One region of the Actinomadura sp. NPDC023710 genome, then DNA from elsewhere that is predicted to be linked to it. Evidence: riboswitches for the same ligand, from Rfam matches in the RefSeq annotation. Region 1 holds a riboswitch; the other holds the start of a gene.
What was found. A riboswitch is a leader RNA that binds a small molecule or an ion and turns the genes downstream of it on or off. The one in region 1 is predicted to bind thiamine pyrophosphate.

Region 1 (7,338 bases):
CGAGCACCGGGTCACCAGCGAGGTCGGACGGCTGCGGACGGTGCTGCTGCACCGTCCCGGCGCGGAGCTCAAGCGGCTGACCCCGCGCAACAGCGACAAGCTCCTGTTCGACGCGATCCCGTGGGCGGGCCGCGCGCAGGAGGAGCACGACGCGTTCGCCGAGGCGCTGCGGTCGCGCGGCGTCGAGGTCCTTTACGTGACCGAGCTGCTGCAGGACGCCCTGGAGTACGAGGGCGCGCGCGAGCAGGCGATCGCCGACGCCATCGTCGACCTGCGCCTCGGCGACCAGCTCCGCCGCGTCGTCGAGGACCATCTGCGCGGGCTCGACCCGGAGAACCTCGCGCACACCCTGATCGCCGGGCTCGCTCACGAGGAGCTGAAGGCCGGGCACGGCCTCGTCTACCGGCTGATGGACGAGCAGGACTTCATCGTCGACCCGCTGCCGGGCCTGCTGTTCACCCGCGACAACAGCACCTGGATCGGCGACCGCGTCGCGGTGACGAGCCTCGCAATGGAGGCGCGGCGGCGCGAGTCGGCCCTCACCGGGCTGGTCTACGCGCACCATCCGCGGTTCGCCGGGGTGGAGCCGGTCTACACGCCGTCGCTGGAGCATCTGGAGGGCGGCGACGTCCTGCTCCTGCGCCCGGGTGTGGTCGCCGTCGGCACCGGCGAGCGGACGACTCCGGCGGGCGTCGAGCGCCTGGCCCGCCAGGTGATCGGGGCCGGCCTGGCCCGTACGGTGCTGGCCGTGCCGATCGCGCAGGAGCGCGCCACCATGCACCTCGACACCGTCTGCACGATGGTCGACGTCGACACCGTCGTGATGTACCCGCCGGTGGCGCACTCGCTGACCGCCTACACGGTGACGCTGGACGACGGCCACCTGCACGTCGCCGAGCCGCGCCCGTTCCTCCAGGCCGCCGCCGACGCGATGGGCCTGGACCGCCTCAAGGTGATCGACACCGGCCTCGACCCGGTCACCGCCGAGCGCGAGCAGTGGGACGACGGGAACAACACCCTGGCCGTGGCCCCGCGGCTGTGCGTCGCCTACGAACGCAACATCGAGACCAACGCGCAGCTGGAGGCGTCCGGGATCGAGGTCATCCGGATCAGCGGGAGCGAGCTCGGGACGGGGCGGGGCGGTCCCCGCTGCATGTCGTGCCCGATCCTCCGCGAGGAGATCTGAGCCTCGCCCGAGCCGCACGGCTCAAGAGCGGATTTTGTGTTCTTCCCGGCGCCGGGGGCTCAGAGGCGCGCGGCGCCGGGAAGAACCATCAACGCTCGCGATGTCGACGGGGGCACGACATCGCCCGAGCGTTGGAGAGGACCATACAAGGTCGGGCGGGGTTCCTTCCAGGCAGGGTCGCTCTATGCCGGATATGCCCGGCTTCGAGCCACTTCACTCCTGCTTCCGTTGCAGAGGTCTTCGTCCGGCTCGTCGAGCAGGTCCGGAAATGCGGAGAGATCCGGTACGACGGCGTGCGCACCGGCAGGAGCGTCCATCCGGTCGTCGCCGGACGACCTGGGCGTCCGCAGAATGGCCCAGACCGTCGTGGTGCCGTCCTCGTGGCGTACTCCCCAGCCCTCGGACAGGGCCTCGACGATGCCGAGCCCGCGCCCGCCGAGCGAGGACAGCGTTCCCGGGCCGCGACGCGGCTCGGTCATGGCGCCGCCGTCGCTGACCTCCACTTCGAGGAGGTCACCGCGGCACAGCCAGCAGACCTTCACCTGGCCGGACGGCAGCGGCCGCGCGTGCCGCAGAGCGTTGCTGAGCAGCTCGCTGACGATGACACTGGCGTCGTCCACGACCGAGTCGTAGACGCCGGAGTCGGTCAGCTCCGAGCTGAGGCGCCTGCGGGCGACCGCGACGCTGGACGGTGCGTGTGGCAGCAGTACGACGCTCGACGCCCTCACCTCCCCGATACTCCGCTCGCTCGGACGAGTCCCGTCATCACCCTTCCGGTACGTCCGAAATGCCCTGATGGCCATGACGGGAAACCCGAACGGATCAGTTCACCACCTGCACAACGAGTCATCGGCCGTCCGGTCACGGTGATCACCCCCGGGATCGGAATCTCGTCACCAACGGCGACCAACCAAGGATCTATCCAGCCAACGGCGGATTTACTCCTCACACACGCGTTTCGTCCGTCACACCCCGCCGACACCGCACTTCTCCGCACCGTTCCCAGCCTGCCACCCCGCGAGACCGCCGAAAGCGCTGGTCACGCACGTCTCACCGGACCGCCCGGGACGGACTGTCCGCACGGTAAGTAACCGTCCGCTCAGCGCGCCGGACGCAACACGAGGCGCATGCACGTCCCCTCGCCCGCCCGTGCGCCACCTGCGGGTCCGCGCCTTTCGGTGACGGAGAGTAGTCGAGTGGTCTGCTGCTCTTCGGGGATTTCAGCGCCAAAAGTCCCGTTATTGGAAGTTTGGGTGGGTTCGATGTGAGATGTCTCACGTCGAGCGGGATGGGCGGAGATCGTGCCGCCCTGCGCCTCCGTCAGCCGTCTGACGATGTACAGGCCGAGCCCGATTCCGCCGAACCGGCGGCGGTCCCCCGCGTCCCCCTGGACGAACCGCTCGAAGATCCGCTCATGGTCCCCGATCGGGATGCCGATGCCCTCGTCGGAGACCGTGACGACGATGCCCGGGCCCTCGCGGCGGGCCCGCACCCGCACGGTTCCGCCGTCCGGGGAGTACTTGAACGCGTTCTCCAGCAGTTGCCCGAGGACGATGTCGGTGGCCATCGCGTCCCCGCTGCACAGCGGCAGGTCGGGCTCGATCTCCAGCTCCACCCGGTGCAGCGGCGACAGCGAGCGGAACCCGGCGACCACGCCCTCCAGGACGCGGGCGAGGTCGAACGGCTCGATCGTCACGGCCAGCTCGTCGGCCCCGGCGCGGGAGCCGAGCAGCAGGTGCTCGACGAGCCGCCCGAGCGACTGGGCGCGCTCGGCGATGGTGGCGACGGCGGCGCGGCGGTCGGCGTCGGTCAGCTCGTCCCACCGGTTGACCAGCGTGGACGCGAACCCCTGCACGACCGTGATCGGGGTCCGCAGCTCGTGGCTGGTCGTGGCGAGGAACAGGTCCTTGGCCTCCTCCAGCGCCTTGGCCTCCGAGACGTCGCGGAAGTCGACGACCAGCTCGCCGGTCTCCTCGATCTCGGCGGCCAGCACGTTCAGCCACGTGCCCGACTCCAGGCGGAACGTGAGCATCTCGCCGAGCGCGGGCATGTCGAACGGCAGCGGACGCCCGATCGCGTCCTCCGGCGGGATGCCGGTGAGGGTGTGCGCGGCGTTGTTCCAGTGCCGGACGACGAGGTCGTGGTCCAGCACCGCGATGCCGTCGGCGCTGGAGTCGATGACGGCGCGCTCGTGCGCCCGCTGCCGGACGACCTCCGCGTAGGCGACGGCGTTGCCGACCGCGACCCCGGCGTGCCCGGCGAGCAGCTCCAGCAGTTCGAGCTCGGTGTGCCCGACCTTGCGGCCGGAGAACAGCGCGTACATCGCGCCGTACGGCCGGTTCTGCAGGTACGACAGGCCGAGGGCGATCGTGTGCAGGCCGGGCAGCTCCGACCAGATCAGGTCGCCGAGGCGCCGCTCGCCCGTCGCCAGCTTGACGGTCTTGCCCGACCGCAGCAGCTCCCCGACCAGGCTCGGCCGCAGCTCGGCGCACCGGCCGCGCATCCGCTCCGGCAGCCCGGACATGCTGACCAGCCGCAGCCGATCGCCCTCGATCTTGACGAAGCCGCCGGCGTCGGCGCCGGTGAGCTCGATGAGCGCGGCGGTGATCCGGTCGAGCACGACGGCGAGGTCGAGCTCGGCGCCGAGGTCGGCGACGATGTCGTTCAGCCGCCGGACGAGCCGGGCCCGCTCGGTCATGCGGTGCTGGACGATCTCGTCGTCCTCGACCGGGTGGTACACCCCGACCCAGCCGAGCAGCGTGCCGCTCGGATCCTTCAGCAGGCTCGTGTCGATGCGGACGTCGATGAGCCGTCCGCCGCGGTGGAAGCGGCGGGTGGCGATCGAGATCTGCCCGCCGTCGCCGTCGCCCTCGCCGCCGGGCCGGGTGAGGAGCCGCTCCTGGACGGCGTTGTGCTCGGCCTTCAGCTCGTCGGGGACGATCGGCGGGACCCGGCCGAGCACCTCCTCGGCGGTCCAGCCGAACATGCGCTCGGCCGCCGGGTTCCACACGGTGACCCGGTGCCGCTGGTCCACGGCTACGATCGCGTCGGCGGCGCTCTCGATGACGGCCCGCGCGATCGGATCGTGCACGTGCTGATACACGTCTGTCATCGTGCCACCGCACTCCGGCCTGCCGCCGGGCAACTTGCGCCGAAACTTGCTTTCGACCCAAACCTTACCGTCTGGTAAGCCTGCCGATGAGCAGGGCCGCGACCCCTGCGACCAGGAACGACAGCAGCGAGGCGCTCATCCACGTCTGCGGCGTGACGTGCAGCGCGTCCCGGACGTCCGACCAGAACGCGGTCCAGCGGGCGACCGTGCCCGGGTTGACGAGCTGGTAGACGACGAACCCGATCGCCCATGCCGCGATCATGCCCCAGCGGGACGGCGCGGTCCGCGAGACGTCCCAGCCGCCCGCCCGGCGGCGGCCGAGGAAGAAGTCGGCGGCGAGGACGCCGAGCATCGGCACGAACACCGATCCGATCAGTGACAGGAAGCCGGCGTAGTCGCCGATGTCCAGGACCAGCGCGAGCACGGTGATGCCGATGCCGAGCGCGACGCTCAGCACCCGGCGGTCGGCCCGGGGGAACAGGTTCTGGATCGACACCGCGGTGGAGTAGGTGTCGGCGAACGACTGGTCGGCCTCCCGCAGCACGAACACCGCGAAGAACACCACGCCCAGCGAGGCGCCGAGGAACGGGTCGAAGATCTTGCCCGAGTCGCCCGCGACCAGCGCCAGCGCGAGCAGCCCGAGGACGTAGGCGACGATCTGCGTGACGGAGTAGCCGACGGCCGCGGCGCCGAACGCCCCGCGCTCGGTGCGCGCGTGCCGGGTGTAGTCGGCGGCGACCGGGACCCAGGAGATCGACACGGCGAGCGCGGCGTCCGCGCCGAGCCAGAACCCGCCCCACGAGCCCTGCGTCAGGTCGGGCAGCGGCTCCCGGACGAGCCGGACGTAGAAGTACACGAGCGCGATCGCCACCGCGACGGTCACGTAGCGGCGCAGCAACCGCACCGAGCCGAGCGGCCAGACCGTCAGCACGGTCGTGACCGCGCCGGCGGCGACCACGTAGCCCCAGCGCGGGACGCCGTCCCACAGCTCGCGGGCGGCGTCGGCGATGACGATCAGCTCGAAGGTGCCCCACCCGACGAGCTGGGCGATGTTGAGGACGGTCGGCGCGTACGACAGCTTCGCGCCGAACAGGCCGCGCAGCAGCACCATTGCGGGCTGCCCGGTGCGCGCGCCCGGCACGGCGGCGAGGCCGAGCATCAGCCCGCCGAGGATCGTCCCGACGGCCATCGCGACGATGCCCGCCATGATCGAGATCGTCGGCCGGCCGTCGGCGTCCGGCGCGAGGACGGTGTAGGCGCCGGAGAAGGCCAGAAGGCTGACGCCGAGGTTCCCCCAGAAGGCGCTCTGGTCCCAGAATCCGAGGACCTTGGGGGCCGGCTCGTCGAGGGTGTACGGGACCTCGTCGCGGGCGCGCTCGCCCTGAGGGCGCTTGTCGACATCGGACGTCACGGGACACGCTCCCTACGCCGGCATTACCCGGACAGGTTCATGCGGTCGGCGACGCCTTGGAGGCCGCCCTCTCAGCCCGGCTGTGGCCCGAGCTCCCGCGGTTATCGGTCAGGCCCGATCGTACAACCGCCCGTCACGCCCTAAAAGAGGGCATCCGGGTCAGATCACACAACATCCGTTAGATCACGCGACGTAGGGCGGGCCGTCCCCCGCACCCTCCATCGGGCGCCCGGCCTCGGCCCACCCGTGCATGCCGTCGTCGACGTTCCTCGCCAGCCACCCCGCCTGGTTCAAGGCGGACGTGACCTGCGCGGACCGTGCCCCGGACCGGCAGATCACATAGACCTCCCGGTCGCGCGGGACCTCCCCCGCGCGGTCGCCGAGCTGGCGCATGGGGATGTGGACCGCCGCGGGCGCGTGGCCCGCGTCCCACTCGTCCTGTTCCCGGACGTCCAGCAGGTAGCCGTCCTGCGGAACGTCCGCGGCGACCACGGCCGGTACGTCTTCCCCGAAATTCATCACACCCCCCATGGAACCGCGCGAAGCCCCCCTGCGTCGAATCACGCATGCGGTATCGGACGCTCCTTTTGGCAGCGCCCGGGCTGGCCATGCTCCTGTCCACGGCCGCCTGCGGCGACGAACAGGCAAACGGAAACTCCGCCGGAGCACCTTCGGGCACGACATCCGTGCAGCCGTCCGGCTCACCGGCGGACACGCTGACCGTGCAGGTCAAGGCCTCCAAGGAGGCGCCCGCCAAGACCTGGCGGCTGACCTGCGACCCGCCCGGCGGCGACCATCCCGAGGCGGCGGGCGCCTGCGCGGCGCTCACCAAGGTCAAGGAACCCTTCACACCCGTCCCCAAGGACCAGATGTGCACCAAGATCTACGGCGGTCCGGAGATCGCCACGGTCAAGGGCACCTGGCAGGGCAAGCAGATCGACACCACGTTCACCCGCGACGACGGCTGCCAGCTGCACCGCTGGAGCCAGATCGGCCCGGTCTTCGGGAACGTCCCGAAGGTCCGCTGACCCCGTCCCGACCCATCTCGATCCATCCGGACGAGCCATCCCCGTTCCGGCTCCGTTCACGACCCGAAGGCCAGGCCCCGGCGCCCGCCGGGGCCTGACCCGTCTCACTGCGCGTGCGGCCGCCGGTCAGAGCCAGCCGCCGATGCTGCGGTTCTGGGAGACGGCGGTGTCGAACGCCAGCGGGCAGGCCAGCACGAGCGTGCGCATCGGCTCCTGCAACTGGACGTGCATGCGCAGGACGTAGCGGTCGGCCCCGGTGAACACCTGGGAGAGGAACTCGCCCATCCCGTCGAAGCCGCGCTGGATGCGGGCGAGCTCCTGCTGCTGCCAGTCGGTGATCCGGCCGCTCAGCAGCTCGTAGTAGCCGATCTGCCGCTCGTGCGGGTCGAGGATCTCCCAGCCGCGCATCGCCCGCTTGCGCAGGTGCCCGACCAGCCCGCCGTGCGGGGTCAGGATCTGCATCCGGGGCGTGCCCATGAACCCGTACGGCTTGTGGAACAGGAAGTACGGCATGCCGTCCGGACGGAAGATCGACAGCTTGCGCTCGGCCTTGGTCTGGCTGCCCTGGTTCATGACGCGCAGGGCCTTCTTCGCGCCGCTC
Region 2 (7,338 bases), on a different contig from region 1:
ACCTCCACGCCGACCTTCCCGAGCAGGTTCGGCAGCACGAGCGAGGCCACCCCGCCCGCGCAGTCCAGGACGATCTTCAGCCCCGCCTCGCGGACGCCGCGGATGTCGACGCGGCGCAGCAGGTCGCGGGTGTAGGTCTCCACGACGCGCGGCGGGTAGGTCAGCTCGGCGATCTCGCCGGGGAAGGCGCGGCGGTACTCCTGCCGGCCGAAGACGCGCTCCAGCTTGCGCTGCGCGCCCTGGGACAGGTCGGCGCCGTCCGGGTCCAGGAACAGGATGTCGACGCCCTGCGGGTCGCCGAGGGTGGTGCGGATGTAGATCCCGCCGACGCTGTCCTCGCGGCCGGTCTCGAACCGGGCGACGGTCAGCGGCGTCGCCTCCAGGTCCTGGACGTTGATGGCGCTCGCGGTGAGAGCGCTGTTCACGGCGCGTTTCAGGGTGCGGGCCGCGCGCGAGACGTCCCGTCCCGTGACGACGGTCGTGCCCTTCTTCAGCGTCGTCGCGTAGGCGGAGGCGAGCCGTACCGCCAGCTCGGGGGTGATCTCCACGTTGACGAGGCCGGACACCCCCCGCGGCCCGAACAGGTTGCGCTGCCCACGCGACTCCCAGATCACGCTGGTGTTGACGACGGCGCCGGCCTCGATGGTCTTGAACGGGTACACCTTCACGCCGCTGGACACGTACGCCTCGGCCTCGATGACGCACTCGTCCCCGATGACGGCGCCCTCCTCCACGCGGGCCCCGGCCATGATGTCGGTGTTCTTGCCGACGACGCAGCCCCGCAGGTTCGTGGACGGCGCGACGAACACGTTGTCGTGGACGATGGCGCGGTGCAGGAACGCGCCCTCCTTGACGACGACGTTGCTGCCGAGCACGGTGAACTCGCGCAGCTCGACGCCCGCCTCGACCTTCGCGTAGTCGCCGATGTAGAGCGGCCCCTTGAGGACGGCCTCGGCGTCCACCTCCGCGCCCTCGGCGACCCACACGCCCGGCGACATCTCGAAGCCGTCCAGGTCGATGCCGACCAGCCCGGACAGCATGTCCGCCTGGGCCTTGAGGTAGCTCTCGTGCGTGCCGACGTCCTCCCAGTAGCAGTCGGCCACGTACCCGAACAGGCGGGCGCCCTCGGCGAGCAGCTTCGGGAAGACGTCCCCCGACCAGTCGACCGGCTCGCCCTCCGCGACGTGCTCCAGCACCTCCGGCTCCATCACGTAGATGCCGGTGTTGACGGTGTCGGAGAAGACCTGGCCCCAGGTGGGCTTCTCCAGGAACCGCTGCACGCGGCCCGCGTCGTCCACGATGATGATCCCGAACTCCAGGGGGTTCGGGACGCGCTTGAGCCCGATGGTGACGAGGGCGTCGTTCTCCTCGTGGAACCGCACCATGTCGGTCAGGTCGATGTCGGTGAGCGCGTCCCCCGAGATCACCAGGAAGCGGTCGTCGCGCAGCGCCTCCTCGGCGTTCTTGACGCTGCCGGCGGTGCCGAGCGGGACCTCCTCGGTCGCGTAGCTCAGCGACATGCCGAGCTCCTCGCCGTCGCCGAAGTAGTTGCGGATCAGCGCGGCCAGGAACTGGACGGTGACGACGGTCTCGCCGAACCCGTGCTTCTTCAGCAGCCGCAGCACGTGCTCCATGATCGGCCGGTTGACGAGCGGCAGCAGCGGCTTCGGCTGGTTGGCGGTCATCGGACGCAGCCGCGTCCCCTCGCCTCCCGCCATCACGACGGCCTTCATCGGGGGGTCTCAGCTCCCTTCTGGTCGCCGGCCGGCGGTTCCGCGCCCGGATCGCCCGTCCTGGACGCGGGGCCCGGCCCGGAGGCCGGGGGCGGTGAGGCGCGGCCGGCCAGCAGCAGTTGCCGCGTCTGCACCCAGTAGAGGACGGCCGCCCACCAGTACAGGGCGGTCCCCCAGCCGGCGAAGGCCCATCCGACGACCCGCGCCGCGGTGCCCGCGCCGCCGTCGTGGTCGCCGAGCAGCAGCAGCGGGAAGGAGTACAGCAGGCACATCGTCGCCGCCTTGCCGATGAAGTGCACGGGCAGCGTGCCGCCGTATCCGAGCCGCCGCACGATCGGCGCGATCGGCAGGATCGCCACCTCGCGGGCGACGAGCGCGAGCACCAGCCACAGCGGGATGATGTCGCGGATGGTGAGCCCGACGAGCGTGGCCAGGATGTAGAGGCGGTCGGCGGCCGGGTCGAGGACCATGCCGAGCTTGCTCGTCTGGTTGAACGCCCGCGCCAGCTTCCCGTCCAGCCAGTCCGACAGGCCCGCGAACACCAGCAGGCCGAGCGCCCACCAGTCCGCCTCGATCAGGACGAGCCACAGGAACAGCGGGACGCCCAGGAGCCGGGTGAGGCTCAGGACGTTCGGCACCGTCAAGATCCGGTCCTGCGGGGCCTCCTGCAAAGTGCTCACCGACGTTGCCTCCCCTGGTCCCCTTGATCCTGACCCTATCCGTAAGGGGTGGAAAGCCCCCCGGCGGTGTCCGCGTCGGAGTCGGGAGGTTCCCGGCTAACGGGTGCCACCGGATTCCGCCGGGCGCACGTCACGCCTGGCGCGGGGCGACGGCGTCCACGAGCGGGAGGAAGGCGGTGACGACGAACCCGCCGGACTCGCCCGGACCCGCGTCCAACGTCCCGCCCACGCTGCGCGCCCGCTCGATCATTCCGAGGATCCCGAACCCCTCGGGCGGTCCGCCGGACGGCCCCCCGCCGTCGTCGGCGACCCGGACGACGAGCCCCCCGCCGTCGCGTGCCAGGCTCACCGTCGCGCGCTTCGCATCGGCGTGCTTGACCACGTTGGTCAGGGCCTCCTGGACGATCCGGTACGCGGCGACCCCCGTCTCCGGGGGCAGCGTCCCGACGTCCCCGTCCCGCAGGTCGATGTCGATCCCGCTGCTGCGCGCCGCGTCCACGAGGCCGGCGACGGCGCGGGGCCCCGGCAGCGTCCCGGGGGTGCCGACGTCGGTACCGCGCAGGACCTGGAGCGTGCCGCGCAGCTCGGTCCGCGCGTCCCGGCACGTCGAGGCGATGGAGGCGAGCGCGTCGGCCAGCTCCTCCCGGTCGAGCGGCCGGTCCCCGCGCGCGAGGTGGGCCGCGGCGCCGGCCTGCACGCCGATCAGGGTGATGCTGTGGGCGAGGAGGTCGTGCAGGTCGCGGGCGATCCGCAGGCGCTCCTCGGCGACCCGCCGCCGCGCCTCCTCCTCCCGCGTGCGCTCGGCCCGCTCGGCCCGCTCGGTGATCGTCGCGAGCCGCGCCCGGTGCACCCGCCACACCTGGACGGCGATGACGACCGACACCACGGCCTCGATGACCGCGATCTGCTCGCGCAGGGAGCCGCCCCCCGCCCGCATCGCCATGCCGACCACGCAGACGCCGAGCAGGGACGCGACGACGCCGAGGACGATCCGCACCCGGCGCCCGAGCACCGCGTAGGCGAACAGCGCGATCACCTCGGCGGGCACCAGCGCGTGGTGCTGGTACTGCGCCAGGTGGTAGGGCAGCACCAGGGCCACCAGCGCCAGCAGGCCCGGGGCCGGCCACCGCCGGATCACTGCGAGCGGGACGTGCGCCGCCACCAGCAGCAGCACGCCCGGCGCGTCCAGTGCCCGGACGCCCGGCCACAGCACGGCGGCGGCCGCCGCCGCCCCCGCGAGCGCCGACGCCGCCAGGGCGTCCCTCACCGTCACATCGCCCCGGGGCACCGTCACCACGCGCTCATTCTCCCCCACTCGCGTGATCCGCGCACCGCGGCCCGCGCCCACGCGAATGATCTTTCCCGGCGGCGCCTGCGGGGCCGGAGGCCCGCCCTATAGTTCTGCAGACCCCGTCACGAAGGGCCGACAGTTGTCCGTCCCCCCGCCTGCCGTCCCCTCGCCCGGACTCCGGATGACGCTCGGCGCGCGAGCCTACCGATGGCCGTTCCGCGCCCTTCTCGCCGCGCTCGCGGCCGGCGCGGCCCTCGTCCTGGCGACCCGCCCCGGCACCGGAATCCTCGATCCGGACAAGGCCCGCCAGATCCTGCCGCCCTGCGGCGGCGGCTGCCTGCTCGCCGCCCTCGCCGCCGTCCTCTGGGCGGCCCGGCTCCACCGGACCCGCCTCATCGTGAGCATCGGCGAGGAGGGGGTGGTCCTCCGCCGCGGCAGGCGGGTGGCGGCCGTCCCGGCCGGAGCCGTGGACGCGGTAGGGATCAGGTGGCCCGTCGGCGACCCGGTATGGACGCTCTGGCTCGACCCGGAGCAGGCGCCGGTCGCCGCGGCCGTCGCCGAGGTCGACGGGAACGCGGTGGCGCTGCTCGCCGGCGGGTCGCTCCCGTCCGGATGGCTCCCGGCCGTCCGGACCGCGACCACGGGCATCCTCGGCGCCGCCTGGCGCGTCGTCGACGATGAGGGCGAGGAGGTGCCGCCGCCCGCGGACGGCGCCCTGGCCCAGGCCCGCCACCTGGTCGTGGACGGCAGGGGCCGGTACCGCGACCGGCGCGGCGGCGCGGTCCTCGCCGTGGCCAGCGGCCGGCGCGGCGGGCGGACCATCGTGCTGTGCGACCCCCACGCCGCCGCGCTGCTGGTGTTCCGGGGCCCGTCCCGGCTGCCGGGCCGCGACCGCGTGCGCGTCCTCGACGCGGACGGCCGCCCCCTCGGATTCCTGCGCGGCCGGCGCGAGCCGTCCTTCCACACCGCCGGCGGGATGCTCCTCGGCAGCACCCGCGCGACCGGCGACGGCCACGTCGTCACCGGCATCGACGGCCGGCACTCAGCCACGCTGCGCATCGGCGACGGCGACGGCGCTGAGGCCCGGATGGAGTTGGAGCGGTCGCCGTCCGCCCCGGACCCCCTCCGCACCCTGGCCCTCGCCCTGCCCGTCGCGATCCGCGCGGGCGCGTTCTAGCCCATGGACGGCGGTTGCGGCAAGCGGGGCCGCGCGGGTTAACGTCGTGGGCGACAGATCGCGGGGGCCCGGCGTACCGGGCTGAGATAGCGGCTGGGACGGCCGCTGACCGCATGAACCTGACCGGGTAATGCCGGCGTAGGGAGAGATCGAGTCGTCATGACCGAACCTGTGGTTCCAGCTGCCCGCAAGACCTACCTCCAGGGCTCGCGCCCGGAGATCCGGGTCCCGATGCGGGAGGTGCCGCTGACCAACGGCGACGTCGTCGTCCTGTACGACACGTCCGGGCCGTCCACCGATCCCGAGCAGGAGACCGACGTGCGCAGGGGGCTGCCGCCGCTGCGGGAGTCCTGGATCGCCGAGCGCGGCGACACCGCCCCCTACCAGGGCCGGGCGGCGCGCCCCGAGGACGACGGGCGCCGGTCCCCGGCCCCTGCCGTCCCCGCGGGCGGGGGAGACCGCCTCCCCCAGGCCGACGGCGAGGGCGTCCTGCCGCGGCGGCCGCGGCGCGCCACCGGCGGCGCGGTGACCCAGCGCGCCTACGCGCGGCGCGGGGAGATCACGCCGGAGATGGAGTTCGCCGCGCTGCGCGAGGGCGTGGCCCCGGAGTTCGTCCGGGACGCGCTGGCCGCCGGCCGCGCGGTGCTGCCCGCCAACGTCAACCATCCCGAGATCGAGCCGATGGTCATCGGGCGCGACTTCCTGGTCAAGGTCAACGCCAACATCGGCAACTCGGCCGTCGCGTCCTCGATCGAGGACGAGGTCGAGAAGATGACGTGGGCGACCCGCTGGGGCGCCGACACGATCATGGACCTGTCGACCGGCCGCGACATCCACACCACGCGCGAGTGGATCCTGCGCAACTCGCCCGTGCCGGTCGGGACCGTCCCGCTGTACCAGGCGGTGGAGAAGGTCGGCGGCGACCCGGCGGAACTCACCTACGAGGTCTTCCGCGACACCGTCATCGAGCAGGCGGAGCAGGGCGTGGACTACATGACCGTCCACGCCGGGGTGCTGCTGTCCTACGTGCCGCTGACGGCACGGCGCAAGACGGGGATCGTGTCGCGGGGCGGATCGATCATGGCGGCCTGGTGCCTGGCGCACCACGAGGAGAACTTCCTCTACACCCGCTTCGAGGAGCTCTGCGAGATCTTCGCCGCCTACGACGTGACCTGGTCGCTCGGGGACGGGCTGCGTCCCGGCTCCGTCGCGGACGCCAACGACGAGGCCCAGTTCGCCGAGCTGCGCACCCAGGGCGACCTGACGCGGATCGCGGCGCGGTTCGGCAACCAGGTGATGAACGAGGGCCCCGGGCACGTCCCGATGCACAAGATCAAGGAGAACGTGGACCTGCAGCAGGAGTGGTGCGACGGCGCGCCGTTCTACACGCTCGGGCCGCTGACCACCGACATCGCGCCCGGCTACGACCACATCACCTCGGCGATCGGCGCCGCGATGATCGGCTGGCACGGCACCGCGATGCTCTGCTACGTCACGCCGAAGGAGCATCTCGGGCTGCCGGACCGCGAGGACGTCAAGGCCGGCGTGATCGCCTACAAGATCGCCGCGCACGCCGCCGATCTCGCCAAGGGCCATCCGGGCGCGCAGGCGTGGGACGACGCGCTGTCGGAGGCGCGGTTCGACTTCCGCTGGGAGGACCAGTTCAACCTGTCCCTGGACCCCGGCACCGCCCGCGCCTTCCATGACGCGACGCTGCCGGCGGCGCCGGCGAAGACCGCGCACTTCTGCTCGATGTGCGGCCCGCACTTCTGCTCCATGAAGATCACGCAGGACGTGCGGCGGTTCGCGGCCGAGCGCGGCCTCGCCGACGGGGAGGCCCTCGCCGCGGGGATGCGGGAGAAGGCCGAGGAGTTCAGGGCCGCCGGCGGCCGGGTGAACCTCCCGGTCTCGTCCGCCGACGCCTGACCGGCCGCAGCACCACAGGAACGCCGGGAAGAGCACAGGGCCCGCCGTGCACCGTGCGCGGCGGGCCCGGTCCGTGTCCGGGCGCGTCCGGCGCGTCCGGGCGCAGGCCGGGGCAACGGCGCGGATAGGATCGAGGGACCGTTCCAAAAGCCGCGGATCCTCCCGATCGCCGCAGGCCCGTTCCACCCGGGAAGGATCGACGACCCACGTGACCAGCGACGACACGCCGAAGGCGCGCCCGGTGCGGGCCGACGTGCGCCGCAACCGCGCGCGGCTGCTCGCCGCGGCGCGGGAGACCTTCCAGCGCCAGGGGGCGGGCGCCTCGCTCGAAGGCGTCGCGCGGCTCGCGGGTGTCGGCATCGGCACGCTCTACCGCCACTTCCCCACCCGCCAGGACCTCCTGGAGGCCCTGCTCGCCGACGTCTACACGGGGCTGGCCTCGGCCGCCCGCGACCTGCTGGACTCCCCCTCCCCCGACGAGGCCCTGCTGGCCTGGCTGCGGACGTTCGTCTCGGAGATCACCGCGTTCCC

Region 2: another riboswitch for thiamine pyrophosphate. It lies ahead of thiC (phosphomethylpyrimidine synthase ThiC); the one in region 1 lies ahead of AB0H37_RS15695 (cytosine permease).

What each region holds. Positions count from the first base shown of each region.
Region 1 covers NZ_JBFAGB010000012.1:5,124-12,461, reverse strand. Annotated here, with positions in the region: gene AB0H37_RS15710 (arginine deiminase) at 1-1,186, shown strand, start outside; gene AB0H37_RS15705 (ATP-binding protein) at 1,369-1,914, opposite strand; gene AB0H37_RS15700 (PAS domain-containing protein) at 2,286-4,298, opposite strand; gene AB0H37_RS15695 (cytosine permease) at 4,363-5,709, opposite strand; TPP riboswitch at 5,702-5,818, opposite strand; gene AB0H37_RS15690 (rhodanese-like domain-containing protein) at 5,893-6,228, opposite strand; gene AB0H37_RS15685 (SSI family serine proteinase inhibitor) at 6,396-6,737, shown strand; gene AB0H37_RS15680 (hypothetical protein) at 6,864-7,338, opposite strand, start outside.
Region 2 covers NZ_JBFAGB010000020.1:54,996-62,333, reverse strand. Annotated here, with positions in the region: gene AB0H37_RS23285 (mannose-1-phosphate guanyltransferase) at 1-1,733, opposite strand, end outside; gene AB0H37_RS23280 (CDP-alcohol phosphatidyltransferase family protein) at 1,730-2,413, opposite strand; gene AB0H37_RS23275 (histidine kinase) at 2,544-3,707, opposite strand; gene AB0H37_RS23270 (hypothetical protein) at 3,886-4,881, shown strand; TPP riboswitch at 4,932-5,045, shown strand; gene thiC (phosphomethylpyrimidine synthase ThiC) at 5,041-6,807, shown strand; gene AB0H37_RS23260 (TetR/AcrR family transcriptional regulator) at 7,016-7,338, shown strand, end outside.